Regions from separate parts of the Prevotella sp. ICM33 genome, predicted to be linked through region 2. Evidence: riboswitches for the same ligand, from Rfam matches in the RefSeq annotation. Region 2 holds a riboswitch; the other holds the start of a gene.
The links. Region 2 has a riboswitch for thiamine pyrophosphate ahead of HMPREF1505_RS05430 (TonB-dependent receptor). Riboswitches for the same ligand answer to the same signal wherever they lie in the genome.
Positions count from the first base shown of each region.

Region 1: it holds a riboswitch for thiamine pyrophosphate, as region 2 does, so the genes downstream of both, thiD (bifunctional hydroxymethylpyrimidine kinase/phosphomethylpyrimidine kinase) here and HMPREF1505_RS05430 (TonB-dependent receptor) in region 2, are expected to answer to the same signal.

Region 1 is NZ_JACD01000028.1:25,267-40,842, reverse strand. Features, by position in the region: gene thiC (phosphomethylpyrimidine synthase ThiC) at 7-1,584, opposite strand; gene HMPREF1505_RS04185 (thiamine phosphate synthase) at 1,581-2,216, opposite strand; gene thiD (bifunctional hydroxymethylpyrimidine kinase/phosphomethylpyrimidine kinase) at 2,213-3,028, opposite strand; TPP riboswitch at 3,121-3,219, opposite strand; gene HMPREF1505_RS04175 (DMT family transporter) at 3,581-4,504, shown strand; gene HMPREF1505_RS04170 (DMT family transporter) at 4,485-5,366, shown strand; gene HMPREF1505_RS04165 (SDR family oxidoreductase) at 5,482-6,246, shown strand; gene HMPREF1505_RS04160 (ABC transporter permease) at 7,482-8,777, opposite strand; gene HMPREF1505_RS04155 (ABC transporter permease) at 8,933-10,114, opposite strand; gene HMPREF1505_RS04150 (HlyD family secretion protein) at 10,438-11,424, opposite strand; gene HMPREF1505_RS04145 (TolC family protein) at 11,545-13,050, opposite strand; gene HMPREF1505_RS04140 (DUF4492 domain-containing protein) at 13,245-13,460, shown strand; gene HMPREF1505_RS04135 (cytochrome ubiquinol oxidase subunit I) at 13,540-15,075, shown strand; gene HMPREF1505_RS04130 (cytochrome d ubiquinol oxidase subunit II) at 15,072-15,576, shown strand, end outside.
Region 2 is NZ_JACD01000048.1:149-15,724, reverse strand. Features, by position in the region: gene HMPREF1505_RS05455 (AAA family ATPase) at 1-2,095, shown strand, start outside; gene HMPREF1505_RS05450 (hypothetical protein) at 2,095-3,408, shown strand; gene HMPREF1505_RS05445 (SusF/SusE family outer membrane protein) at 3,783-4,667, shown strand; gene HMPREF1505_RS05440 (thiamine diphosphokinase) at 5,603-6,355, opposite strand; gene pnuC (nicotinamide riboside transporter PnuC) at 6,484-7,110, opposite strand; gene HMPREF1505_RS05430 (TonB-dependent receptor) at 7,497-9,881, opposite strand; TPP riboswitch at 9,907-10,007, opposite strand; gene HMPREF1505_RS05420 (nucleoside 2-deoxyribosyltransferase) at 11,313-11,732, shown strand; gene HMPREF1505_RS05415 (TonB-dependent receptor) at 11,822-14,434, opposite strand; gene HMPREF1505_RS05410 (GLPGLI family protein) at 14,431-15,270, opposite strand.

The DNA of each region.
Region 1 (15,576 bases), on a different contig from region 2:
TTTTGCTTATTCCTCACAGTTCTTGAGAGAATGACTAATACGTGCAGCACAGAAGTGTGGACCGCACATTGTACAATAGTTTGCATCAACAGAGTTGCTTGCTTTGTAATATTCAAGCGCACGCTCAGGGTCGAGTGCTAAGTTAAACTGGTCCTTCCAACGAAAGTCGTAACGTGCTTTACTCAATGCATTATCACGGATAGAAGCACTTGGATGTCCCTTTGCAAGGTCTGCTGCGTGGGCAGCTATCTTATAAGTGATGACACCAATACGAACATCATCTTTCTCTGGTAGGGCAAGATGTTCCTTTGGTGTTACATAACATAGCATGGCAGTACCATACCATCCGATGAGAGATGCACCAATAGCAGACGTGATATGATCATAAGCTGGAGCAATATCTGTGACGAGTGGCCCTAATGTATAGAAGGGTGCACCATGGCACTTATCAATTTGTCGTTCCATATTCTCCTTGATTTTATGCATTGGAACATGACCAGGTCCTTCAATAAAGACCTGTACATTCTTATCCCATGCACGCTCAACCAATTCACCCATCGTGTCAAGTTCGGCAAATTGAGCAGCATCATTCGCATCGTACGTACAACCAGGACGTAGTCCGTCTCCCAACGATATAGCAACATCATACCTTGCACAGATATCACATATATCATCAAAATGCTCATAGAGAAAACTCTCTTTTTGATGTTCCTTGCACCATTTAGAGATAATACTACCACCACGACTTACGATACCTGTCAATCGATTGTCGGCAAGATGTATATTCTTTAATCGTATGCCACAATGAATTGTAAAATAGTCTACTCCCTGCTCACATTGTTCTATCAAAGTATCACGGAAGATTTTCCAGTTAAGAGCTTCAATCTTTCCATTAACTTTCTCAAAAGCTTGATACATAGGTACAGTCCCAACTGGCACAGGACAGTTACGAAGAATTCGTTCTCGTGTCTCATGAATATCCTTACCTGTAGATAAATCCATTAATGTATCACAACCCCATTTACAACTCCAAACCGCCTTTTCAATCTCTTGTTCAATGTCTGAAGACGTAGAAGAATTGCCGATATTGGCGTTTATCTTTACCAGAAAGTTCGTCCCGATAATCATCGGTTCAGATTCTGGATGCTTTTTGTTAGCAGGTATTACAGCCCTCCCTTCGGCAATTTCCTTGCATACAAACGCTGGAGTGATACGCGTACTGATACCCAACTCCTCACAATTCATATTCTCTCTGATGGCAACATATTCCATCTCCTCAGTTATTATACCCTGTTTGGCAAAATACATTTGGGTCTCTCTTTCCTTACGTTTTATGACCCAAGGCTGTCGAAGTTTAGGCAGTCCGCACTCTAAGTTGATATCAATATTAGGATCACTGTAAGCACCACTGGTATCATATATATACACAGGAGCATTGTTTTCCTCACATCTTTCTCCCTTCTTGATAGTAACAGTAGGAGTAAGATGTACTTTACGCATACCCACTTTGAGCTCAGGATAGAGTCTTCCACTTAGGTAAACCTTCTCAGAGGAAGGATAGCTAAATTTGAATTCCGTTTTCATTTATTGTTTGATTTAAGTTTATTGATAAATCTTTTCATGGTGGTAACTGGGGTATCATCATTGTTAGCATTAAGGATAGCACCACTAACAGCTACACCACTCACCCCTGTCTGCATTATATCCGATACATCTTGTAGAAGTATACCACCAATAGCAATGATAGGGGTATAAATTCCGTAAGTATTCATTTGCTCTATGATACGGCTATAGCCATCTAACCCTAAGATAGGAGATAGCTTTTTCTTGGTAGTCGTAAAGCGGAAAGGACCGCAACCAATGTAGTCTGCTCTAGCAGAATAAATACGTTTGATATCCTCAAAAGTATTTGCTGTACCACCAATGATTTTATCCTTTCCAAGAAGACGACGTGCTTTATCGATAGGCATATCGTTCTTACCAAGATGCACACCATCAGCACCTGTCCTTTCTACCAGTTCTACATAATCATCAAGAATAAAGACTGCATCGTATTGTCTGCATAGTTTTCTCGTACTTTTAGCAGTCTTCAGAACCTCCTCTTCTGAAGCATCCTTCATTCGAAGTTGAATCCATCGGCATCCTCCTTCGAGTGCCATTCGAACGCCATCTATGTAATCATAGCGTTCATTGGCATGTGTAATAAATTGTATCATAAAGTTATTTGTTTCTCTGGATTAAACAAATGGTTGACAGGTCCGTGTCCTTCGCCTATATGAATATCCTTACCAGCCGCCAATGCTTGAGAAAGATAGTTCTTTGCAGCAGCTATGGCATCAGTTAATTCCAGTCCACGTGCTATAAACGAAGTGATAGCAGAGGATAGTGTGCAACCTGTTCCATGAGTGTTTCGGGTGTCTATTGTCTTACGGGTAAAGGTTTGTACTATTCCATTAGCCATATATAGCCGGTCAATCTTTCTATCTCCTGTCATATGTCCTCCTTTTATCAGAACAGCTTTACACCCCAAACTCAAGATTCTTTGTGCTGCTATATCCATATCATCAATGGAATTTATTTTCATGTTAGACAATATTTCTGTCTCAGGAAGATTAGGAGTCAATAGAGTAGACATAGGAAGCAAAGAGTCACAAAATAGTTCTAAAGCATCTTGTTTCATAAGTCTAAAGCCACTCGTAGATATCATAATCGGATCAATCACTATCGGAATGTTCGGATAAAATTTCAACGTATCAGCTATGGCGTGTATAGTAGCACAATCATTTACCATCCCAATCTTTACAGCATCAGGTTTTATATCGTCCATAACCGCCTTAATCTGGTTGGCAACGATAAGAGGATTCACTCCATGAACAGCCTGTACACCTTTCGTATTTTGCACAGTAATAGATGTAATAGCAGTTGCTGCATAGACACCCAAGGCTGACATAGTCTTTATGTCTGCTTGTATTCCAGCTCCACCGCTACAGTCAGAGCCTGCAATTGTCAATGCACAAATATATCTCATGCACCATATCGGTTTGTAGAGGTACGTCTATTGCAGTTTTTCAAAAGATGATACGAGATAGAAAACAGTCTCATTAATGACAAACAATATGTAAGTATAGAATGAGACAATCCCTGCGGCTGCATTATCAGCGTCAGGTTCTATGGGTATAATCTCAGCAACACAACCGTGAAGCACCCCTTGTTTCTTAATTTATTTATCGGTTGACAAAAGTATATGTTATTACTTAAATAGGAAATAGTTACCTAAGATTTAACTTATATTTAACGTTTAGTACGCCATATTATATAGTTCTCTCCCCAATTAAAAGACTATGTTTTCCAAGGAGTTGATGCTCCGCACATGTGGTGCTAATGGTAGACACCAATGGTGTTGGGTGCTAAATGCCTTGCAATAGTTAGCCAACGTAAAAGCTATTTATTATTGCCATACCTCATGGTATAGTCATTATTCCCTATTCTTGACCTTTTTATAGGAGTTTTCGGTACATATATTGCAGAAAAATATGTAATTTTGCACTTATATTAGCGTTAATCAACACACATATAAATCGTGAATAATTCTTCCACTATAAAGGGTTATGGTTATGCCAGCCTTTCTGCAATTACGTTCGGTACTATCCCGCTTTTCTCTATTCCTGTAATGGAGTCGGGAATGTTACTGCCGTCAGTTTTAATCTATCGTTTCGCCTTCGGTTGTCTTTTTATGATGGCAATCCTCTTATGGCGTAAGCAAAATCTACATATACGATGGGGAGATGGACTCCGTATCACATTCCTTTCGATTCTGTATGCTGTGTCGGCTGTATGTCTTTTCAGTAGTTACGAATATATGCCTGGTGGTATAGCTACTACCCTGCTATTCTCTTATCCGGTATGGACGGAGGTTCTTCTCATTCTTTTCTTTAACGAAAAACTTACAATTCGCATATCCTTAGCTATTTTACTTGCTATTGCCGGTGTGGCTTTTCTTGGTGGAATAGGGCATACAGACGGTATTAAGTCGATGTGGGGTGTTACACTTGCCATGTCTTCAGGACTGCTGTATGCTATCTATATGGTACTCTTCCCTAACATGCGTATTCGTAAGTTGCCGGCGTTGAAGGTTAATTTCTACATCTTTTTTATGGCTATGTTGCTACTCATCCTTTATGCAACATTTACGACAGGAGGGGTACAACGAATTACGAATGCAGACTCTTTCCTTTCATTGATACTACTGGGTTTGATTCCAACCACTATCAGTAACGTTACGTTGGTTCGTTCACTCACCTTGATTGATTCTGCCAGTGTTGCTATCTTAGGAGCCTTTGAGCCTCTCACTGCAATGACTATTGGTATCACACTAATGGGTGAACCACTCACAACATCTATTATTATTGGTTGTGTACTTATCATTACTTCCGTAATAATTCTTATCACAAAGGGTAAAACCTTACCTAATCCTCTTAGGAAATATGCCGAACATCAAGAATAAAAACATACTATGGCATCTTCTTGCCATTGCTATTGTCGCCATATGGGGCACTACCTTTGTAAACACAAAGGTGCTTTATAACAGTGGGTTAACACCGTTGGAAATCTTTTTCCTACGCTTTGTTATTGCCTATATTTGTATATGGTTTATCTCGCCACATCAGCTTTTTTCTCGTACATGGCGTGATGAATTAATTATGGTTTTATTAGGTATAACGGGAGGTTCAGTGTTCTTCCTTGCAGAAAACTATGCCGTGGGACTTACTTATGTTAATAACGTTAGTTTTATTGTTTGTACTGCACCACTGCTTACAGTACTACTTGGTATCACCTTTGTGAAGAGTATCAAAGCAAGTTGGTCATTGATTCTCGGTTCGTTGATAGCCTTGATGGGTGTTGCTATCGTTATCTTCAATGGTAGTTTTGTCCTACATCTGAATCCTTGGGGCGACCTCCTCACGTTATTGGCATCACTATGTTGGGCTGTTTATTCCTTACTGATGAAGAAGATATCAAACAGTTATTCAGCTGTTTTTATAACACGTAAGATATTCTTCTACGGACTTGTAACGGTATTGCCAGCCTTTCTTTTTGACCCATGGACGGCAACCACCTCCATGCTTCTCACACCGAAAGTTATCTTAAACCTATTGTTCCTTGGTCTTGTAGCGTCTTTCCTTTGCTTCGTTCTGTGGACATTAGTCATTGCGAAGATTGGTGCCATGACATCATCGAACTATCTATATCTAAACCCTATCACCACAGTAGCAACCAGTGCTATCTTCCTCAACGAGCCAATGACAGCCATAGCCTATGTCGGAAGTGCATTGATATTAATAGGTGTGGCGGTATCGAATAAATAATAGTAGTATTTTGTAGATACTAACTATTAGATAAGAAACTGGAAGGGGAGCAAGTTCTCCTTTCTATAAGTCCGTCTTAAACTATATTGTCTTTCAATAATAACTTAGTCATAATATGAGAAAAATAGTATTGATTACTGGTGCTACCAGTGGAATTGGCGAAGCCTGTGCACGTAAGTTTGCACAAGGAGGGTATGATGTTATCATTACTGGGCGTAGAGCACAACTTCTTGCTAACTTAAAGAAAGAACTCGAAGCAGAAGGAGTGAGAGTGTTAGCACTTGCTTTTGACGTACGAAATCGTAATGCAGCAACTGCAGCTATCAACAGCCTACCACTTGAATGGCAGCAGATTGATGTCTTAATTAACAATGCTGGTTTGGCTCTTGGCTTAGAACCTGAATACGAAGGTAGCTTTGAAGATTGGGAAACGATGATTGATACCAATATCAAAGGACTCTTAACCATGACACGCCTTGTTGTTCCAAGAATGGTAAAACGTGACAGCGGACATGTTATTAACATCGGTTCTGTGGCTGGCGATGCAGCCTATGCGGGCGGTAATGTCTATTGTGGTACAAAGGCAGCGGTAAAGACTATTACCGACGGACTCCGTATTGACCTTGCACATACCTCTGTACGTGTGACGAATGTAAAACCAGGATTGGTAGAAACCCACTTCTCTAACGTACGTTTTCATGGCAATGATACTCGTGCTGAAAAGGTATATGAGGGTGTTAAGCCACTTACTGGCGCCGATATAGCTGAGGTTGTGTTCTATGCTGCTTCCGCTCCTGCGCATGTTCAGATTGCTGAAGTGCTTGTTCTTGCTACGCATCAGGCAAACGGAAGTGTGCTACATAGAGACACATCAAAGTAAGTCTTTCTTTTCCACCTTGCATAAGGGTAGCATTTAACACAAAGAAGAGAGGACACTTCTACTTTTAAGAGTGATATAAGAGGATATATTAGTTACGGGAATACAAGTTTATAGTTTATTATAGATGTATCTAATAGACGTATAAACTTATATTCCCATTTGTCTTATAAAGTACAGAAGACAAGATGAAGCTTAAAATGATTGAACATAAAGTATCTGAAGGGTTAGACTATGAGGTCCGTTTTAATAACTTTCATTGTGGTCTTTTAGTAAATATGGAATATTGATAGATGATGATTCATATACAAAAATACCTTTGTAAAGCGATTTGTTGTACGCTGAGTTTTGCGAATTACCTTTCAAGCAAAAATGTAATTGGGTTGGAACAAGACTTATGCTATTTATGATTTTGATATGAAACGGAGAGGTTTGCGTTTGGACTTAGTACTTCTTTTAATGAAGCGTTAAAGTATAATCAATATCTATTTGTTTACACTAATAAATTAAAGTAATGGGATTATATAGTATATCTGGGCTTCTGACTATATGTTTGTCTTGCTATCTCTTTTATTGCTTGAGGAATTCTCAAAGGAGAAATACTTTGATTTCTTCAGTTGCATATATTTCTTTATGTGTTATTTTTATCTTAGGTCTTGTAGGATTGTTTAATAAGGTCTTAGAGGGGACGAACTATATAATAGTGGGTATCATTATGATATGGTTATGTTCTAAGGCTCATAATTCTGGAGGAGGTGGCGAATATATGTATATAAGAGGGTGGATAGGTGCTATCATCTCATTGATATATGGAATTTTAAAGATTTTAAATTTGATATAAATGGGATGAATCTCATACCATCACTTTTACTATATCCAACCTTAAAGATAATCACACTATAGCGAAAAATGTTTACATTACTCCTCTATATACCTGTAGAAATCAGGTGAAAAAGTACTATTTCATTTGCCTTTGTAACTGTCTTGCTATTAAGATGTTACAAGATTGCATGAGAAAAGGTGCTTAATTGGCCTTCAAAAGGGCGTTAGTAAGACTTCAAAAGGGCACCTTTTGCAAGCTAAAAGGGCGTCTTTTCAAAGCCAATTAAGCCTTAATAAGAATTGGATTAGTGAAAAATGTTTACAAATCAGATTATTCTTTCTGCTGTAAAGGGTTCTACTTCTCTATTATATCAATAAAGAGCATTGTATGCTAAAACCTTTTCTTAGAATATTTATTATTCCTTAGACTTCTTCTCACGAGCAGTCTTAATCCTATCTTGAATCATCTGATAGTGTGAGATAGCATGTTTACGAGCATTGATAATCTGGAACCTATAGACAAAGCAGGTTGTCACAAAATATACAGCTGCTTGTATCCATAACGCACGAACTTCTGGCAATACATCATCAATGGTAGCACCCATAGAGGCTATTCGTAAATATCCACGAACGCCAAAGGTGGAAGGAACAAGCCAACTGACACCCTGCCAGCCACCAGGAATACTACTCTGTGGCCATGAAGCTCCTGTAAGGAAAAGGAAAGGGATAGAGGTAAAGACCACTAAAAGCATCACATTCTCACGATAACGCACAAGACACGAGATAGTCATACCGAAGAAGATAACTGCTAATAGATATGGCAACAGAAGCCAAAAGAGGTCAGCAGGATGGGCAAGCATAGTGAAGTTAAACAAATGGGGTACAACCATTGTTACGTATGCTGCCATAACACAATAAATCATGAAGTAGCAAGAGGATTTGCCAAGTACTATCTTCATAATTCCATTGTAGTGTTTACCGATAGGGACAAGGTCTTGGAAACGGTTGTTTTCACGTGCTGTACCTGCTGATAAGCCAATTCCGAGAAGTAATGTTTGCTGTAGAATAAGAATCAACACACCAGGAAGAATAGCATTACCATAACCTCCCGTTGTGTTAAAGATAGGCTCTGCATCTACTATCATTGGTTCGGTGCTGACCTCTTCATCTCTTTTTGTAAACGATAAGGAATGTTCTTTCTTTATGTCAGTACCCATTTCCATTGATACTGCCAATGCAGTCTGATAGATAGCCTTATAGGTAAGCATCAGACTCATATCACAATACACGCCCACATGAGCCTTTTCACCACGATGCAAAGTGCGATCAAAGTCACTTGGAAAGTAGAGTACACCATGTACAGCCTGTTTTCCTACCAATGCTTCAGCCTCCTGCAGGTTATTACAATAGTAGGCAGCACGTACATCAGGTGACGCATCAAAGTCTTGAATAAACTCACGTGAAGATGAAGAGTGAGATAAATCGACAATAGCGACAGGAACCTCACGCACCACCTCATTATTATATATCCATGAGTAAAGCAGTGGATAAGCCAAAGGTACAACAAGAAAGAATATTAATACTCCTTCGTCTTTAATCGTACTCTTCGTCTCCAACCACCATATATAACAAAGAGAAGACAGAAAACTCAGTGGTCCTGAGCTTGCTTTCTTTTTGTTAATAGACTTCGTTGTATTCTTTGTTTCTGACATAATTGACAGTTTGTTAAACCCTCTTCTTTGAGAGATTATTTAATCAGAGATGAGTAATACACATAAATATAACTATTTATGGAACTTTTCCTTTGATAAAATTCTGTACATAAACTCATCCTTTATGACCGTTAGTGGCTGACACTTGCATATCTTTAAGGTATATACACATATTCAACCATTGCTCGTTTAATATTTCTAATCACAAGGATTGGCAGTGAGGCAAAAGCTACCAGTGCTATGACATTCACCCATGCATTTATCAAAGGATAACCATTGAAGATACAGATTTGATAAATCATATAGTAATGGCGCAATGGTATGATCTGTGCCAAGGCTTCAATCATACCGTCCATAGCAAATAGTGGGAAGGTTGCACCACAGGCAGAGAAACCTACCACAGCCCAAAGAGAACATATACTCATTGACATTCGCAGAGAAGGCATCAATCCAAAGACAAAAACACCGAATCCCTGAGATGACAGTACAGTAAGTATGGCAAGGAAGATGAACATACCCAGCCCACCAGGGTGTGGAAAGTTTAGATAACCATAGACATACCATTCATATCCTAAGAATATGGTTAAGAAGATGAGTGTCTGTGGTAATAGTTTACCTGTAAGTGCTAAAAAAATATTATTTCCAGCCATAGACATCCACTCATTAGCTCTACCAAACTTTAACTCGGTACCGATAGAGTAGGCGGTAATGAGAAACATGAATAGCACCAGAATACCGGGAATCATAATACTACTTAAATAAACATTATAGTTCATCCAAGGATTACCAACCATGTGTACATCGAGACCTATTGGCTGAATGATTGTTTTAATCTCATCAGGCGTCTTTCCAAGCATCTGCAACTTAGCTGCACCAACAGCTGCAGAACTAAGAGTAGTTACAGTCTTGAGGTCTTTGAAAATCATACCTCCCGCAACGAGTGTCACATTACTATAATAGAAAGATACCTCTGGCTGCCGCTGAGAAACAAGCTTAGCCGTTGTTCCTTCTGGGATATAGAGGAAACCATATATCTCATTGCGCTGTATGGCTTTACGTGCTTCAGATACATTGTTGTAATGCCCTGCGACACGAGTACTTTGAAAACCATCCAACTGACGAATCATAGCACGTGTAACAGAAGTGTTATCGTTGTCGACAACACCACAAGGGAGTTTCTCTGGCTGCCCAGTACTCATCAGAGATGTAAAGAAAAAGATGATAACAAGAGGAAAAACCACCATACAACAGATGTAGATGGGGTTATGTATCATCAATCTAACTTCACGAGCAGAGAGATTAACAATCCTTCTTATGTATAAGAGTAACTTCTTCATTATGATTAAAAAGCCTCCTCAACTCCCTCTATAAAAGGATATTATGTGAGGAAAACTGCCTTTAAATGTCTTTGTTAGATGGTCTTTAAATAATGATTTCTTAATAGCTTATTAGTAAAGCAAGCCCCTCTGTCTTTAGTATTAAGCCTTAGCACCATTGGTGTTAGCCATCAGCACCACATGTGTTTACCATCAGCACATCTATGGAAGGTGCTAAGAGAGTTTTTTATTTTGCCATTATTCGATAACTGATTGTTACTTAAAAAACAACCAATTTTATCCCGTTAGGCAACTCCCCTCCTTTGGAGGGGCTGGGGGAGGTCCTACTTCTTTAGTATCAACGACATACCAGGCTTTAAACCTTCAACCTTCTTTGTTGGTTTTGCCTTAACTTGGAATGTCTTTAAATCATACTGTCCATTGGTCTTAGTAGCCTTCCACACAGCGTAAGAACCTTTATCCTTTAAGGAGGTTACACGCAGTTCAATATTCTTATCAAGAGCAGGAACAAAGGCTTTTAGAACTGTGCCAACCTTCATATCCTTGAGTTGATCCTCACGAACATTAAATGTTCCCCAAATATCATCAACCATTGAGATACTCATAATCGGACTACCTAAGCCGACAAGTTCGCCTACCTTTGGATAGATTGTTTCAACCTCTCCGTCTGCTGTTGCACGCTGTACGGTTTCTTTCAAGACTGAACGAACAACATCAACTGCAGAACGAGCAGCCTGCGCTTGCTTTCTTGCAGCCTCTTTAGTCTCACGCTGGGCACCATTCTTAGCAAGTTCCCACTGCGATTTAGCAACTTGTACACCAGCCTTTGTTGCTTCGTATGCTGCCATAGCCTCATCACGTTTCTGTGCACTCATCACTCCTTCGTCGTACAATCGTTGCATACGACCGTAGGTCTTTTCGGCAATATCATTTGCTGCAATAGCCTGCTGATAAATTTGATAAGCACTTTCTACAGTCTCACGACGTGTAGGACCTTCTGCCAAAGCACTCAAAGCATCTGTTGCACCAGCCGCAGCTTCAGCCACTTTCTCTTGTGTACTTGCTTCAGGGATAGCCAATGTAGCAAGGACGTCTCCCTTGTGAACAAAGTCGCCTTCTTTCACTTTTATATCTGTGATACGGCCTGGGAACTTACAAGCTACACGATATTCACTTACTTCTACTTCTCCTTGTATGGTTTCTTCTGTGCGGTCAATGGTGAAATAACCAATAACGGCCACGATAACTACTACAGAAACAAAGCCTATTACGGCTAAAAGTATGTTATTATGTTGTGATTTTGCTGACATATTTTTGAGGTTTGATTTTTATGTATTAAGTATTTTATTCTTGCAATATGAACCTTTAAGATATGAGTTGGTGGCTTTCTAATACTCCATGAAACGCAAGTCTCAAAGTTCAAACTTGTATTATAAACCGCCAAGAGCCTTTTGCAATCCTGTTTGTGCTAACTTTACGCTGATTTCTGCATCAATGATTGCCATGCGTGAAGTCTGCCAAGCAGTCTGAGCAGCCATAACTTCTGTAACCGTCATAACACCCTCTTTGAAGCCTACGTTAGCACAACGAAGGTTCTCTTCTGCAGCAGCCATATTCTTCTGAGAGGTAGCAAGTTGCTTGTTTGCATCTTTAAGACGGAGTCTGTTCTGCTCTATCTCCAAGTCAATCTTCTTACGTACGTCATCCATTTCTAACTGTGCTATAGTCGTAGCGGTCTTACTTGCGCGTACCTTATATTTGTTTTCTCCCCAATTCCATATTGGTACTTGAACTGTTATTCCAATGTTCCATAAGTCCGTAAAACGTTTCTGAAAACCATTAAAGAGATTCGGATTCGATACGGAATAGCCAGCAGTAAGAAGTACATGAGGCATATAAAGTGAACGAATAAGTTTGGTATTCTGTATGCTCAAATCAACAGCATTCTGTAAGAGACGTAGCTCTGGACGAGCTTCGTTAAGCCCTGTTGTATCTGAAGAAGAGACTGTATAGTTGTCAAACTGCGTTGATGGAGTAGGAGGGAGGTCGGCATCACCTTCATCAGACAGAGGTATATCACCATTCAAATCAAGACCACAAAGTTCACACAATGCCATCTTAGCCAATGATACACCACTTTGAATACGAGCAATTTGCATGTCAGCTGTATTAACAGCTACCTCAACCTTCAATCCATCAGCTCGAGTAGCTACACCCTCGCGTATCATCTTCTTAACATCCTCATTGAGCTTTTGAGCTAAATCACGATAGCGAATTGCTAACGCTTCTTTCTTCTTTAAGGATATAGCAAGCCAATACGCATTATCAACTCCATAGAGGACTAACTGTCGTTTAAGGCTGATATTGTTTTGTGCAATCTGCTCACCAATAGCTGCCATATCGTTAGCTGCTTTGATAGCACCTCCCATATAAATAGGTTGATTGACAACAATACCACCGGCATAGACGTTCTTTGTGTTTGAACGAAATGCGTCATTGATACTTTGTCCAATATTGTTTCCTACCTGAGTGAGTGGTGTCGCAACATTGCTAAAGAGCTGACCAAGTTGCTGAGCCATCTGTGGACTGAGGATACCTTGTTGTGCTAACGAGGTCAAGTTTTGTCCGATCTGACCACCTAACTGCCCAAAGGTATTTGTTCCAAGATTGCTAAATGCATTCTTCTGGTCGTCACTGAGGAGTGATATCTCTCGTGAAAAGTGTTGATAACCAGCAAGTGCGTCAACACGTGGCAGATACTTTGTCTTAGCTGCCTTACGTGTGTTTTCTGCCACATCTACTGTCATACGCGAAACCTTTAGCTGACGATTGTTTTGTAAAGCCAGCTCACGACACTTCTGCAGAGAGTACACCTCCTGTGCATGAATGCCCAAGGTGACACCCAATAACATTGCTATGGTGAATAACTTTTTCATTGTTAAATGCCTCTAAAAAATATCTTTTGCAAAAGTAGCTTTTTTATATTGATTAACAAGGAAAGGTAGGCTGATAATCATTAAAATACAAAAATATGCCTATTTTTAGGGAAATATAGAACAACTTTGGAAATAAATGTTTAACTTTGCAGGATAGGTTTGTATAAAATACAAGTACGAAAACATTTCATACAGTGAACAAAAACAATTTCTTTTATCGTGCGTTTGACCTCTATTATGACGGGTTTCGGCACATGACATTGGGTAAAACACTTTGGACAGTGATAATAGTTAAGTTGGCTATTATGTTCCTTGTGTTAAAGATTTTCTTCTTTCCAAACTTTCTAAAAGCGAATGCGGAAAAAGGAAAAGAGGGTGAATTCATTGAGCAACAACTGATGAAAAGATAACGAGCTTCAGTTATTATCATCAATTATAACCGATAGCAATATATTCAATTCATAACATTTTAATAAATAACAACAAACAATGGAAAACCTACTTTTAGCCATTGATCCTGGAACTGTTGACTGGTCACGTGCACAGTTTGCACTGACAGCCATCTATCACTGGCTTTTCGTTCCCTTGACACTGGGCTTAGCTGTCGTAATGGGAATCATGGAGACTTGTTATTATCGCACCCGAAAGGAGTTCTGGCGTACTGCAACTCGCTTCTGGCAGCGATTGTTTGGTATTAACTTTGCCATGGGTGTTGCTACTGGTATCATCCTTGAGTTCGAGTTTGGAACTAACTGGAGCAACTATTCTTGGTTCGTTGGTGACATCTTTGGTGCACCACTTGCCATCGAAGGAATCTTGGCTTTCTTTATGGAGTCAACATTTGTTGCAGTGATGTTCTTCGGTTGGAACAAGGTTTCAGCGGGCTTCCACCTCGCATCAACATGGCTCACTGGATTGGGAGCAACGCTCTCAGCATGGTGGATTCTCGTGGCTAATGCGTGGATGCAGTATCCTATCGGTTGTACATTCAACCCTGATACGATGCGTAATGAGATGACCTCATTCCTCGATGTTGCGCTGAGTCCATTTGCAATTGACAAGTTCACACATACCATTACTTCTTCTTGGATATTGGGCGCAGCATTCACAGTTGGTGTAAGTTGCTGGTATCTGCTTCGTAAGCGTCACATAGAGCTTGCAAAGGAGAGTATTAAGGTAGGTGCAGCTGTTGGTCTTGTAGCTTCTCTTTTAGCAGGTTCTACAGGTCATAACTCTGCTTATATGGTAGCGCAATCACAGCCAATGAAGCTTGCAGCCATGGAAGCTCTCTATGAAGGAGGTACTGATCAGAGTTTGACAGCAGTTGCTTGGGTGAACCCATTTGAGCAGCCTGATTACATGAACCAGTCTGAACCTCCTATGCGAATAGCTGTACCTAACATGCTTTCTATCCTTGCAACAAAGGATGCTCATGGTTATGTTCCTGGTGTAAAGGATATTATCCGTGGTTATAAGAAGGCTGACGGCACAATGGAACCATCGTTGAAGGAGAAGCAGGAACGTGGTCGTAATGCCATTCAAGCACTTAAAGACTATCGTGCAGGAAAGGACAAAGAGTCTAATCTCAAAGTTCTTGAAAAGGATATGAAGTACTTTGGCTATGGATATATTAAGGATGCTAAGCAGGTTGTACCATTCATTCCTGTTAACTTCTGGTCATTCCGCATTATGGTAGGCCTTGGATGTTTCTTCATCCTTATCTTTGCAGTGATATTGTTTATTGTTTACAAGAAAGATATTACTCGTCCACGTTGGTTACAGAGAGTAGGTATTGCACTCATCCCATTAGCTTTTATTGCAAGTGAGTGTGGATGGCTTGTTGCCGAATTTGGCCGCCAGCCATGGACAATCCAGGATATGCTTCCAACATGGGCAGCAGTGAGCGACCTCTCAAGTGGTGGTATCGCATTCACCTTCTTCCTCTTCCTTGTTCTCTTTACTGCAATGTTGACAGTTGAAGTTAGTATTATGTGTAAGCAAATTAAGAAAGGACCAGAACTATGACATACGATTTTCTGCAACACTACTGGTGGTTCATCATCTCACTTTTAGGTGCGCTACTTGTCTTCCTGCTGTTCGTGCAGGGTGCAAACTCAATGATTTTCCAATTAGGTAAGACAGAAGAAGAGCGCCGTATGCTCATTAATTCAACAGGTCGTAAGTGGGAGTTCACCTTTACAACACTCGTAACATTCGGTGGAGCATTCTTTGCTTCTTTCCCATTGTTCTATAGTACCAGTTTTGGTGGTGCTTATTGGGTGTGGGTATTGATTCTCTTCACATTTATCATTCAGGCTATTAGTTATGAATTCCAGAACAAGGCAGGTAACCTCTTTGGTGTTCGTACCTTCCAGACTGGATTGATTATTAATGGTATTCTTGGTCCATTGCTCTTAGGTGGAGCTGTTGCAACTTTCTTTACAGGTTCTAACTTCATCGTAGAGAAAGGTAACATTACTGACTTCACGCAGCCTGTTATCTCTCATTGGGCAAATGGTTCACGTG
Region 2 (15,576 bases):
GATGCCTTTCTACAAGGAGTTTGCAGAAAAACTTCTTCAGTTTCAAACGGATAGGAAGAAACTGCTTAAACTAATATATAATAATAGAGCAACTCTCTTAGCAGACTACCTTCACGACGAAGGTGGTAAGGATGATTTATTCACAGACATTGATCCGTTTACTACTTTCGGAATATTTAATCGAGGTGTTAAAAAAGAAAATAGAATCCGCTCTGCAGAATTATTTAAGGATCTTCTGAATATGTCAGCTAATGTTCCAGAAGACTTTGTAGGTATTCCTATCCTTAATAATCAGAAGTCTCATTTCTTTGGTTTTAGAAGGGATCGTGAAGATGATGATATTGATAATCTTTGGAGTTTGTTTGTAAAAGTAGTTAAGAAAGAGAACTTCGAAGACGAATATAATATAGTCATAAGGCAATATATTATACGTGTAAATATAACAATGGCTTTGTTCTGGATTCGTCCAGAAGATTTCTTGGCTTTTGACAGTACGAATAGAGCATATTTGAAAGAACATTATGGTGTTATATTACCAAATAAAGCTCCAGAATATTCAGAGTATATGAGTATACTTAATGATATAAAGGCGAAAATGAAGAAAGGTGTTATAAAGGAAAAAACATTCTATGAACTTTCTGCAAATGCGAACAATGGAACATTAGATGAGGCAGAACTAACATGGTATGATGATGTTGTCCGTACATGGGAGCGACGTAAGAACATAGTGTTATATGGTGCGCCGGGTACTGGTAAGACTTATGACGTACCAGAGCTTGCTGTTCGTCTTTGTGATCCGGCGTTTATGGCTGCAGAACCGAGTAGGGAGGAGATAGTAAGCAGATACAATCAGCTTAAAACGGAAAAGCGTATTGCCTTTACTACCTTTCATCAGTCCTTAGACTATGAGGATTGGATTGAGGGATTACGCCCTGTTGTCAACGAGAATAGTCAAGTAACCTACGAGATTGAAAGCGGAATCTTCAAGAAGTTGTGTGAAGAGGCAGAACGCCCTGTGGTTAAGGACAAGCAGGTGGGTATCGCCGATAATGCTGTTGTCTGGAAGGTTTCACTTGCAGGCACGGGCGATAATCCAGTACGAAGCGACTGTATGAAGAATAGCTATATCCGTATCGGGTGGGATGGTTATGGTCCAGTTATCTCGGATGAGACCGATTGGAGTATTTATAATGGTGAAGGAAAGCAGATATTAGATGCTTATATCAATAAGATGAAGATAGGCGATATCGTTATGTCTTGTTATTCAAGTCAGACGATTGATGCCATTGGCGTTGTTGTTGGTGATTATGAGTTTGAGGATAAATTCCCTAACTATAAGCGTGTTAGACGTGTTAACTGGCTTGTAAAGAATATCAATGAGAACATTGTAGAGATGAATGATGGTAAGACAATGGTAGAGTCTTCTGTCTACCGTTTGAATTCTATTACGCTTAATGATGTAAAGTCAATTCTTGAGAAGTACGATACTTCTTCTAAGATGGAGGAGAACGACAAAGCCTATGTGATGGTTATTGATGAGTTGAATCGTGGAAATGTGTCGAAGGTGTTTGGTGAACTGATAACACTGCTCGAAGCAGACAAGCGTAAGGGACGTATTAATGCTGAGAGTGTGGTGCTGCCTTACTCTAAGAAAGCTTTTCATATTCCAAACAATGTCTACCTGATTGCAACCATGAATACTGCTGACCGCTCTTTAGGTTCGCTTGATTATGCTATCAGACGACGTTTTGCCTTCATAGCAGAGAAGCCATTTGGCTTAGATGTAAAAGGATTCGATGAGGATCTGTTTGAGAAGGTTAGTAGTCTGTTTGTTAAGAACTTTGATGATTATAAAGAGAGTGGTTGGGACCCAACAATGAAACTCGAACCCGCAGACACGCTGTCTGATGAATATAAGCCAGAAGATGTTTGGATTGGTCATAGTTACTTCTTAATGCAAGATGAGGAAGATAACACGAGCAATCGTCTTCTCTATGAGATTATCCCGCTTTTAGAGGAGTATGTTCGTGATGGTGTGCTGACAGCAGAGGCACAAGGTGTTATTGACGCATTATATAAGCAAGCAACTGAGTAATGAGAGTAGTGCAACTTCAAGAGCAGTTGTTGGGGAATAATCCTCTTCAGCAAACTGAGTGTGAGGCTATCATCCCTTATATGGATGATGGCTCAGAAGTTGTGCGTGGGGTTAAAAGAGGGCGTGAGGAGAAGGAACTCTGTCTTAAGCTATCTCGTAAAGCGGATAGCATCTGTGCCACTGGCTCTTATTTCGTTGGGGTAGACTGGATTAAGGAGGAGGAGTTAGCTGTGCAAGTCAGTCCTAAGATGAATGACGGCTTTGAGATAGACTATGTTCGTATGTTAAACGAGGCATTAGCAGAACCTGATAACATGGAGCATCTGAAAGACTTACTTACCATTCGTTTTGATAAACCTTCTATCCGTATCAGTCAGCAGCAAGACCTGTTGAGTATCTTCTTGATAACAGAGTATCTGAATATTCTTCAGCGTATCGTAAGAAAGGGTTTGAAGAAGAGTTACTATAGGGTTGAAGAAAACCTAAACAATAAGGTTAAAGGACATATCCTTGTCAGTAGAACGATTCAACGAAACCTTGCGAAGGAGCGTATTACAGACAATGTCTGCCGTTATCAGGTGTATGACATTGACTCACCAGAGAACAGAATACTAAAGAAGGCACTTGCTTTTTGTAAGAAGCAGTTGGAGGTTTATAAGCATGCACTTGACACAAAGGCTTTGGAAAAGAAGATAAGATATGTGCAGCCTTCTTTCGAGCGGGTGGGCGATGAGATAAGTGTTAAGGCAATGAAGACGTTTAAGGGGAATCCTGTTTTCAAAGAATACTTCACGGCTGTTGAGTATGCACAACTGCTGCTAAGACGTTTCAGTTATGACATTACACTTGTTGGTAAAAGCCAGATAGTCACGCCTCCGTTCTGGATAGATATGAGCAAGCTCTTTGAGTTATATGTTTTTGGTAAACTTAAGAAGATTTTTACAGGGAAAAGAGAGATTCAATATCATGTGAAAGCTCATTATCAAGAACTTGATTATCTTCTGAAACCGACAGAGTGGACTGAACCCTACGTTATTGATGCGAAATATAAACCACGTTATAAGCAGGGTGGTGGTATAACTATGGACGATGCAAGGGAAGTGAGTGGTTATGCCCGATTAAGCAAAATCTATAAAGAATTAGGTTTGAATGAAGAAACTGCACTGCCTATTAAGTGTCTCATTATCTATCCCGACCAAGATCAAGAAGAGCGATTTACCTTTACAAGAACGGAAGAACCAGCGTTTGAAAAGGTCTCTAATTATGTACGTTTCTACAAATTAGGAATCAGATTGCCTGTTATTTCTGTGTGAACCATTATTAACTCAATCGTTTTTTCCTTTTATTTTCGTCCCTTTTTTAGGTCTTTATTGTTTTATAATGTTATTTCTTACTTTATATTTTTCTATAAAGTAGTGCTTTTCTATTGTCTTTTTATTAGTTGTTATATATCTGATAATAAGGTGATTATGATTTAATTTGAGGTTTAGAAGGTTATTGAAAGACTTATATTGATTTATATTATAGCCGTAGGAAGTTTGTATTCGCTTTTAGTTTCGCTTTTTCTTCGTAATATTGTAGTTGAAAAGGAAAGATAAGAAACCTAAATCTTTGTTGATAAGAAAAAGGACTTCGAGTTGTATTACGAAATAAATCAGATTTTAATAACCTTTTAATATATAAATTTATGGGATTAAAAACATTTACAAAATCTATTTTATGTTGCGCTTTATTCGTTGTTGGCGCATTGTCTGCAAAAGCTGCTGATCGCTTAGTAATCGTCGGTAACGCTACGTGGGGTGGTTGGAATCTTGGTCAATCTACCGTTATGCAGAAGTCTGATGAGAATGTTGATGTCTTCAAGGCAACTGTTCATTTGGATGCAAACAAGGAGTTTAAGTTCTTGACCGAGCTTGATTGGGGTAAGTTGGAGTATCGTGCTGGAGCGAGTTCTGTTACCTTACAGTCGGGTGTTGAGGCTCCATTGGTTAGCAGCGAAGATGAGCCTACCGATGGTAAGTTCTTTGTTTCTGAGTCTGCCAACTATGATATTGTTTGTAATTTGGCTACGAAAAAAGTGGTTGTTACCAAGGCTGCTTATCAGGCAACAGCATTGAAGCACACTGCTTTATGGATGATTGGTAGTGCTACAAAGGGCGGTTGGAGTATCGGTGAAGGAACGATTATGAAGGCAGATGCAACTAATCCTGCAAAGTTCTCAGTACGAACAGAGTTGAAGGCTGGTGAGTTGAAGTTCGGTACGAATGTTTATGCTGGCTTCGATCAGATGTTCTATTTGCGCGACTTGTCAGACGAGGGTAAGATTGTCTTTGGTGGTGATGATAACAAATGGAACTTCACAGAGGAGGCTACATACGATGTTACCGTTGATGTTGCTGCGATGACAGTGTCATTTACTAAGGTTGATCCAACAGCGATTAGCACTGTAGAGACAGCAAACAATGCACCTGCAGTTTACTACACATTGAGCGGTGTGAAGGTTGAGAAGCCTGTTGCTGGTGTTTATGTAAAGCGTCAGGGTGGTAAGTCTGTGAAGGTTGTAGTGAAATAAAACCTTGTTTCTTACCATAAGATGAGTAAGAAATAGGTTCTTCCGTTAAATCCAAATCGGTCATTAGAGGCTAAACATATTGTGGTCTAATGACCGATTGGGGTTTAATGTGTGTGCGCTTTTCGTATTGTTTTAACGGAAGAACCGAAGTTACTCATTAAACAAAAACATAGTTAAGACAGTCAACTATTTGTCCTATTATCACTCTCTGACATTGAAAAACACTTCGAAAATCTGCAGAAAAGGGTTTGAAAAACTATTACAAAATTGCAAGTAAGACATCTATAAATAACGGCAAAAACACATACAAAAAGTAGGTTTGTAACCAACAGCAAATCAATAAGTTATAAAGTAGTAAAGTAAAAGGTGCTTAATTGCATTCCAAAAGGGCGTTAGTTAGAGCTCAAAAGGGCATCTTTTGCAAGTCAATTAGGCGTCTTTAAGAAGCCAAAAGAGCATGTATTGTGTTTGAACGGTATGAAAATAGCTTACAAAAGTCAATGACATGGGAATAAATTGGGGTCTTCAGGATTTTGAGTGATGAGTCTTACCACTTAAGGTTAGGTTTCTTATGAAATGTCACACGGAGGGACGGAGAGGACGGAGGATTATTAAAACAAAGCAATGGAAGTCAGGGAGGCACCGTCGGTGTATAGAGCGACGGAGCTTGTTTGCCAATTCTATTAGCAATTTATATACAAAGTGTTTATCCCAAAATCGTTATCAAGAATCTGTACGCTACACCTCCGTCGCTCTTTGTGCCGTCGGCACCTCCGTAATATTGCATTACCTCCGTCCCCTCCGTGACTCTGTGTGCCTATTATATAAGACTTTTAGTTTATCACTCCATATTTCAAAAGAACCAAAATAAAGCCATATCGACATCTCCCCTACGGAGATGAAGATATGGCATTTTGATTTGTAGAAAAGGTTTGTTATATTTTATGCGTACGGTAAATTATGTAATCACCGTCCGCTTGGATTGTAAATTCATTCGATAAGGCTTCGTTCAGTGTTCCCTGCCATAGCTCGCTGAATGGATAGATATCCCATTTTAGTCCGTTACTACTTAGTTCCTTGCAGGTAGCATTGAAGATACTGACTTGCTGTCCGGGGAATGATTCAAAGCGAGTTGTACCCGATGCTGCAACAAAATATCCATAGTCGGTTACCATCACTGGGTCGATAGCCAACTGGCGATAGTAATAGAGCATGAGAGAGATGTTGCCCAAAGTATGATCTTCACGCTTGCCAGTTGCTCCGAGGTAGCAGAAGCGAGGACGAGTATGGGTAGATGCGTCCATCTTCAAGTGTGAACGAGCAAAGAGCGTTGCCTTCGTAAGGTCGTTAAACTCCTGCTCTGAAATCGGATGATAGATGTGTGCATAGCGTTGTTTCAACTCTTCTGAAAGTGAGTCGCCATCACCTACCACTGCTGTTGGCTCTATGTCATATTCAAGTAAATCCTCCAAAGCACCATCACAAACTATCAGATTCTCTGCAGTACGTAGGATGTGAAGGGGTAGGACGTGGGTTGGGAAGTCGCCAGCAGCAAGGATGACGGTACTAAAACCTCCCCCGAAGACCTCCCCTAACCCCTCCAAAGGAGGGGAAAGCCTAACGGAGTGTTCGTTGGGAATGTGTTGTTGTTGTCCGTTCTTATTATTTTCTTTATTATTGATAATCATTTATCTTGCTATTCTAATTCTAATCTTTCTCCCTTTCGAGATACTTTGTATTCGTTTTATTTATTGCTGTAACTTTTTCTTCAACCTATCAATATAATTTGGAGAACTCTAAAGGAACCTTTCTTCCGTTAGGCATCCCCCTCCTTTGGAGGGGTTAGGGGAGGTTCTTCCCTATTTGCACTCCCCTCCTTTCGGAGGGGTTGGGGGAGGCTCCTCCTCCACTTAAAGTACCCTGCCACTGCAATAACAGCATAGAAAGCATAGAGTCCTGCGGTGAAAGGAATCTCTTTATATACATAAAGTCCTGCTAATTCGATGTCGACAACAATCCATATCCACCACTGTTCGATGTATTTCTTTGCTAACGCCCACAGCCCGATGAAGCTGAGTGCATTGCCGAAGCTATCTAATACCGGTACGGTAGAGTTTGTGAACTTGATGAGGATGATATAAAGTGCAGCCCAGAGAAGGAGGAAGACAAGCAGTGAGGGGAGTATCAACTGTCGAGGATAGTGTGTGATAGGAATCTCCTCCGCCCCTTTCTTCCTTCCGAACTTCCAATACAAGAAACCATAGATGGCTGCTAAGGTATAGTATATCTGCATTCCAAAGTCCGCATACAGTCCTGCCTCGTAATAGACAAACATATAGATGACAGGCATAATAATCCCCGTCAACCAAAGCCATATACTCGCTTTGTATTCTTGATAGATGTAAATTAGGCCGACGATGCAGCCCAGCATGTCTAATGTCATAATGAATATGAAAGAAAAGCGACCAACAACAAACCATCAGCAATCCACCCACCAACTGGCTGGCCCACCAACCGGCCCCTCCCCCTTCCCCTCCCCCGAAGGGAGGGGCGTAGAATGCGTGATACCCCTACATGAGATTACAAGTGGATAAGTTTACGTGTAAACAAGTTGTCCTGCTTGAGTATTGACTCTTTTTACAAGCAATCTACAAGCATACCCCTTGTGATTAACATGAGTTTACAAGTGGACAAGTTTACGTGTAAACAAGTTGTCCTGCTTGAGTATTGACTCCTTTTACAAGCAATCTACAAGCATACAGTACAATTCACGCCCCTCCCTTCGGGGGAGGGGAAGGGGGAGGGGCCAGTTGTTAGGTCTTGTTCTATTTAAAACTTCACCGCAACACTTCCCATCACATTAAACCCTGCCATTGGGATAAAACCAATCTGTGTATAACGGTTCTCGTTAGGATGACCGTTGTTGTCGAGGATTGTGCTGTACACCCATCCGCTGGCTGCATAATGGCGATTGAAGATATTGTTGAGGTTCACACCGAAGACAACTTCCTTCAAACCAGCAATGTGCTTGGTAGGACGAAGGGTATAGCTGAGGTTGACATTCGTCTGTGAATAGCATGGCAACGAACGTGTCATATTCTCGGTATTGTCGAGATACTGACGACTGACGAAGTTTGTATGCCATACTGCCTCAAAGCCTTTATAATGGAGATTGAGCATACCATTGAGTATGGCTGATGGTGAGAACGCCAAAGTAGAGTGGTTGTAATGAATCTTACGGAAGGAAGCCTCCCAGTCAACACTTGCCATCTCGTCAAAGTCCTTGATGATATTACGACTCAAAGCAGCGTTACCCTCAACGGTCAACCATGACAGTGGGCTCCAGCCTGCCTCCAACTCAGCACCCATACGATAGCTGTCCTTGATGTTTGTAGTCAGATTCGCACCGATATCACTCTGTGCACCAGTCTGTACAAACTGGTTGTTATAGTTCATATAATAGAGGTTTACCCCTGCTCTCCAGTTGCGACCATTGTATTGATAGCCCATTTCGATATCCACCATACGCTCTGGCGATGGTGCAGGATAACTACCGTTGTTGGTGAAGTTATTACGTTCTGGCTCACGACTGGCATGCGCAATAGATGCATAAGCCTTGTGACCACCACGATAATAGCTGATTCCTGCTTTCGGATTTACGAAGTCATAACGCTCGTTGATGTCTAAGAGCTGGTTCTGATAGCCACTGCCGACCTTATAGAAACGGTCGTTCTGACCATCAGTCATATATTCTACATGACGGATCTGCAGGTCCATAAACACGTTCCAATAGTCTGCAAAGTTGTATTTTGCCTTGAAGAATCCGCTGTAATCATACTTATGTGCCTTAGAATCATAATACTTATAATCATTGCCACCAGCACGATACTTCGCATCTGCCTCCTCATTCTTTATATAAGTAAGGTAGCCGAAGTGACTGCCACGGAACAGCTGCAGGTTTAGTCCGCCTGTCACATCCCAACTCTCGTCCTTGTAATTGCTGGTGTAAACAATGCCGTAGGTGTGCTGTGACAAACCTTTCAGGCGTACGAAGTCTGACTTCTTAATAAACTTACCATTGCTATCGGTGAATGCCAAACCGAATTTTGCAAACTTCGTGTTATGCTTAAATTCGCTGTAATAGCCGTAACCGTAGGTGTAATGCAGGGTTACGTTATGACTCCAATGGTTGGAAGGGTGGAAAGCAAACGATAAGAGGTTATGATTCTGATAGAAATTATCTGTCGTCTTGTTCCAGAATGATCCGTCACGCATCGTGTAACGTGCTGTCTGATAGTTGCCATTCCCATCCTTTACGAAGGCTCCGTTAGCATCGGTCTGCAGGTATTCATAGAGTTGGTTGAATTTACCTAACCCTCTCTCGTACATATCTTTATAGGTCATGATACCAGTCTTAGCACCGTAGGTGCCATCCATTAGACTCAAGTCATTACTACCCGTAACGACACCATTCCATGCCTGTCCAGTCTTCTCGAAGTTGCCGATGTTCTTATAGCTGATGCGGAAGTTATCGCCCAACCATGTTAGTCCACCATAGTAAGAACCCGAACGTCCACTCGTTCCGTTGACATATCCGTCTGTTGCGGTCTCGTGATAGGCTCCATCGAAGACAAGATGATTGAAGAGCAGACCCGTGGAGAACTTCACACCTGCGTTATACGTATTGTATGAACCGTATGAACCACTCACCTCTACGCTTGGTTTTCTACTTGGTGCACTCGTTGCCAACGACACCGAACCACCGAAAGCACCGTCGCCATTGGTTGAAGTACCGATACCACGCTGTATCTGTACACTATTCATCAGCGATGCGTAAGAGTTCATGTTTGCCCAAAAGACCGTCTGGTCCTCAGGCGAATTGAGTGCAACACCGTCTAAGGTGATGTTGATTCTACTGCCCGCAGCACCACGGATGCGCATTGCTGCCGTACCCGTTCCGAGTCCGTTCTCGCCCCAAGCTAATACGCCCGGTGTCTGTGAGAGGAGGAAAGGCAGTTCACGTCCACTCTTTGAAAACGCCTCAAGTTCCGTTTTTTTGATATTAGAAACAGCGTATGGTGCACTCTTTGGTACACGTACACCTGCCACGACGACCTCGTCAAGATGCTGTTGTCTCAGTGTGTCCGTCACTGTTTGTGCCTTAATGGCTGCCACGCACGTCAGTGCAGCAGTAAATAGGATAATTCTTTTCATATCCCAGGTTGATGATTTAAGAAAAAAGTATAAGGGGGAATCTTCCTACGCCGGCATTATCCGTATCAGGTCAATGGGTATAATCTCAGCAAGCCCAAACAGGCAAGCACCCCTTAGTTTCCATTTTGAAAACCATTGCAAAAGTAATACTTTCTTATCAAACTGCCAAAAGTAATCTGTACAAATATCGTATGCGCGTGTTTATATTCGTGTCTTTCTATACGTGGAGTGGTAAAATTAGCTCAGCAGAAATATTGAGGAATAAATCAAAACTCTTACATATAAAGCACACAGAGCCACAGAGTTGACAGAGCTAATGGCAATATCATGGAGGTGCCAGTGGCACAAAGAGCGACGGAGATATAGCGTACAGATTCCTCATACCTTTTGGGATAAATATTCTGAACAGAATGTGTCTAATATGATTGGCAAACAAGCTCTGTCGCTCCATGCACCGACGGTGTCTCCGTGCCTACCGTTGTTTTGTCTTAATAATTCTCCATTTACTCCGTGCCTCTGTGTGACATTTCTTTAAAACTCTAAACTCAAGAGGTAAACCTTATCTCACCAAACTACTGTTGACCTATAAATATTCTCTTATGGAAGAAACTATTACACTTCTCACAATATAAGTTTAGTTTTGATTTGCTGTCACTTTTAACATTTTAAGTAACCCCCATGAAAACCAACGATTTATCTTGTGCTTTTAAGTGATAGCAGTGACAGCAAAATTGAAATACGCAAAAAGGAAAGAAGATTAGAAGTGTCTAAAACCATAGATTTCATGATTTCATAGCTAACATTACTATTAAGGTCAATCGTGCAACAACTTGTTGCACAATTAGAATAAATCTCAGAAGTACTTTCGGTACTCGGTCGTAACAATGCCATGTAGACAGAATAAATCTCCTTTTGTCTTTTTTCTTTCTGTCCTTCTGTCTTTATTTGTCTTTTTGTCATTCTGTCTCTTTTTGTCATTCTGTCTCTTTTTGTCATTCTGTCTTCTTCCGTCCTTCTGTATTGTAAAGATAATTCTAATCTCGAAAATCAAAAAGGCATTAATTACCTTTCAATTAACGCCCTTTTAGTTTGCAAAAGATGCCCTTTAAGCCCCTTACTAACGCCCTTTTGAAGTCCAATTAAGCACCTTTTCTGTATCGCCTTTGTAACTAATTGAATTTCTGAATGTTGTAGACTTGCTCCTTATGCGTGTTTTCTACCTTTGTTTTAGGTGTTTTACAGGATTTGATGTAAATATTTTTCACTAAACACTCCGTATTTTATAGCTTGCAAATGGATAGCGATTTTATGTCGGCAGGAGGATACTAAAAGAGGTTATTGGCTATCTAAGTCATCTGTTTCTCACTATAAAGTGTTATCTTTGTGGGCGAGTATTACTCATGTATGTTTTATCAACGAAAGCATTGTGTTATGAATAAAAAGGTTTATTTCGCAGGTTCTATCCGTGGTGGAAGGGAGGATGCGGCTGTGTATAAGCGGATTATTGACTATATCAACAGGACTGATACAGTACTGACGGAGCATATTGGTTTAGGGAGTTTGAGCGTTAAGGCACGTACAAAAGAGGATGATGTACATATATATGAGCGTGATACAGAGTGGCTTAGGTCATCCGATGTGCTGATAGCAGAATGTACGAACCCCTCTCATGGCGTTGGTTATGAATTAGCATACGCTGAGGCTCGTAATATCCCTGTCCATATCTTCTATGACAAGCGCAAAGCCAATATCTCCGCTATGCTGAATGGCAACGCCTATTTTAAGGTTTATCCATACGAGAACGAAGCGGAGATATATCCCGTTCTGGATAACATCTTAGGAAATAAGTAGGGCGATTTAATTGAGAAAAATCAATATTTGTGGTTGACTGTATTCTCCTATTCTTGTCAAGATAGGGACGAACACACTTGCCTTTTCAGTTATAATGCAAAGTGAGAAGTGAGCATCACACTTCTTGGACGAAGCTGGTAGAGGGTGTAGCTTTCGGAAAGATTGCTGTTAGAACGATAGATAAAGGTTTTTGTATTGAAGACATTATCGACGTTCAAAACGAATTGTATCTTCTTTTTTGTTTTAAAGGTGATACTAAGATTCATAAAGGTGTAATCCTTTTTATCCGTAAAACCACTATTATGCGTGTATTGTAGGTTGGTGTTAAGTATCAGTCTGTCAGGGATAAAAGCTATGGAGAGCGCAGCCTCATTACTAAAGTTGCGAATCATATTTGTGTAGTTACCCGACTTTGATTGAGAGATTGCCCATCGACAGTTCTCTGTCAGGCGGATGTTCTTGATAAGATTAAAGGCAAGGTTGCCAGAGACGAAGAAACTATTATACTGATAGTCGGTGATGACAGACTGGCGGAGTATCTTGCTTGTGTTAGTCGAATAATCAGCTGTTGCCCCGATACTCATGTCGTGCCAAGTAATCTCCTTTCTTACATTTGCCGTCATAGAGAAGTTGTTCTGGTGGTTCGGAGCATATTCAGCTTGCAATAGTGTATGTGCATTCTGGTCGATTGTCGTACCATAAATCATGTCACTCCATGAGCGACTAACCGCCCCAGAGAGGTAGGCAAAGAACTGATGCGGGATATTCTTGTAGTGTATCTTCCCATGTATAGATGCCGATTTGTTTTCCGATAGATTCATCTTGTAGCGGTTCAGTGTCCTATAGTTGCTCATCAGATAAGCAGTGAACAGACTTCTCCAACTCGTAGGAAACATCCCGTAACTCCCTCCTGCAGAAAGCGTCCAATTGTCTGTTGCTTTCCAAAGCATTGTAAAAGATGGCGAGAAGAGTAGGGTTGTGCGCTTTCCTTTCGTCGTCTCGTTAGCTATCGGTTCGTTATCCACCTTTGTGTAGTTGAGCGATAAAGGCAGATTGAACGATAGGCGGAAAGTGTTTTTGACATATTGTAGGTTGGCTCCCAAGTTGCTTTTCATTTGCAAGTAGCCCATGTCTCCGCTCGTCGCCATCGTCACAGCTGTATCATTTAATAGACTTTTTAGTCCCACATATTCAATATTCAGTTCTGCGGAAGGCGCAAGGGTCCAGTTGTGTTTTCGGATGTTTCTTATCAAAGTGAGACAGTTGTAACTTCCCATGTTTGAGAGTCTCGCATCTTGTCTTGCCTGCATGTCCCCTTCAATGGCGAGAGCTTGTGGATTTGTCTGTACAAAGTTGGTTGTCTTCAGCTTAAAACCTCCTCCATTGGTTGTACGCTGAATCCATTCTGTATGATTGTTCAGTCCTAAGTTTCTGTTAAAGGCATGTTGCTGGATACGTGCATTGTTTGACAAAGTTAGTCCATTGTCGTCACTCCAGTTCCCTGATAAGTCAAGTGTGTTTTTAAGATAAGTCTTACTGCCGTTGTTCTCAAAATGCAACTGCATTGTGGCAGCGTTCGTCGTATTACGTGCAGAAATGTCTTCTGTCATCATACGAGTACTTGCATCGGGGAGCAGATAAGTGGTTTGCGAATAGCTACTTTGCCGTTGGATATCGTGCCTGTAGGTAATGTTATACTTTATTTCCGCCGTCTCACTTAGTTTGTTGAGATTACTGAAACAGATGTTATGCTGATTGTTACGTAGACTCTTACCTACAGGAGATGACCCCGGAAAGATGATGGATGTTAGGTGAGAGGCTCCGATATTACTCCCATCATAGTATGATTTAAACCAATCAATGCTTGAACCGTTATTATCTGTTTCGTAATAGAAAACGTGCTGTTGTCTTTGTGCGAAGTACATAAGGGCAGCATTGACTTCTCTCAAAAAACCATTAGAATCGAAGCCTACACCTAAGTCTATGGTCTTTAGCCATCTGCCCTTTGCTTTCTTCTTTAGCCTTAAGTTGATAGCTGCCGATTCAGGTGGTATCTGATCCTGCAATGCCTTGATGTGTTCATGGTTTTCCATCACCTGTACCGTACTGACATCCTCAGCCTTAATACCATTCGTGGCGATGCTATACTTGCCCGCAAACATATCCATGTTCTCAATGTAGAAATGGTTGATAGGTACGCCTTGATACTTCACCATGCCACCTTCTAACGTGATACCTGGCAGCTGTTTGAGAATATCACCGATTGTTCTGTCCTGTCCTTTCATATAGGCAGAGACCAAGTAGTTCAGTGTGTCCCTACTTCCCCATAGCTTTCTTGCCTTTATCTCCACTTCTTTCAGGGTGATACTCTCATAGACAGCATTGAAGTTAACGGTCTGACTCGTTGGCGTTATCCGCTTCACCTGCCGTTTTATATTGAATCCTGTCAGGCTTAAAAGAAGGTTATCATTTGTTCGTGGATAGCTGATAGCGTATCTGCCGTCTTCATTGGTCACACTACTCGCAAGAATGGAAGAATCCTTCTCTTGTATGATTGTAACAATGCAACCATCCATAGGTTGATGTTTATTATCAACCACACGTCCAGTAATAGTCAGAGAGTCTCTCTGACTATTCTGAGCCTTACTGTTTATAGACAATAAGCCGATAAACGATAGTAAGATAAGTATGCGTCTTATCATTCTCGTTCCAAAGAATTGTCGAATGTGAAGAGCTTTAGTTTTACAACTTGTCCACTGAAATTAGTCGCAGTGAAGTTGTAGCCATAGCTCTCAAGGTAGCCTGCAGGATCTTTCAGCAATAGTTTCTCTTGTTTTCGTGTGTTCTCACGAGAAGTCTTTACATAGTTTCTGTCAAGGAAATAGATAGGGGTTACTGTCTTAGGTTTTTCTATGCCAGTAACCGTCCAGTGATAATCCCCTTCTTCGGTTTCAGCCTCCATAACCAAGCCAGGCAGTCCTGTAAACTTCCAAGGACCATAGGAAAGTGGAATCTTGGTAGTGAACCATACCTTATAATTTCTTCCTCGATAAGAACAGGTTGCGGCTGTACAATCGTAGTCTAAAAGCATTTTATGCTCGGTTGTAAGCTTCCATTGCATCTTTGGAGTAGTCTCTTGATAAAGGTAAGAGCCAGCCCCGTCCATATTGTAAATAACTGTTGTCTTTCCCTTTGGATAGCCAATATAGGTTTCACCAACGTTAGCGACGAGTTTCATAGCTGCTCTTGAGCCACGCTTCCCATTACGTAGAAAGGCTTTAGCCATTCTTAGGTCGGCATTATGTTCACTCTCCACAAAGCTCTGGCAAACCTTACGTCCAATGTAAGTATATACCTTTTCATGGTCAGGATTATTCTGTCCTGATAGGTCATATTTAACGGTTAGGTCATAAGAAACAATCAGCTGCGTTGTGTCGATTGCTGTATGCTTAAAAACATCCTGTTCCTTCATTTCCTGTGCATTTGCGGATACCGATAAGGTTAGCGCAATGAGTAGTAGTTTAATCTTCATATTCATAGTTATATCATCTATTAGGTAAATCAAAAAACGAGTACAATTTTACGAAATCTTTTTGTAAAATGCAAGTGAATGTTTCTTTAAGTTTAAATTATTTTTGATTCTTCTGTTAAATGTGTGGACGCTTTTCGTATTGCTTTAGTGAAAGAACCAAAGTTACTCGCTAAACAAAAAACATTGCTAAGATTGTCAACTATCTATCTTATTCTCATCCTCTGACATTGAAAACCATTTCTTTTTATACTTCGAAAATATGCAGACAAGGATTTGAAAAACCATTACATATTTTCAAAGAAAACATCTATA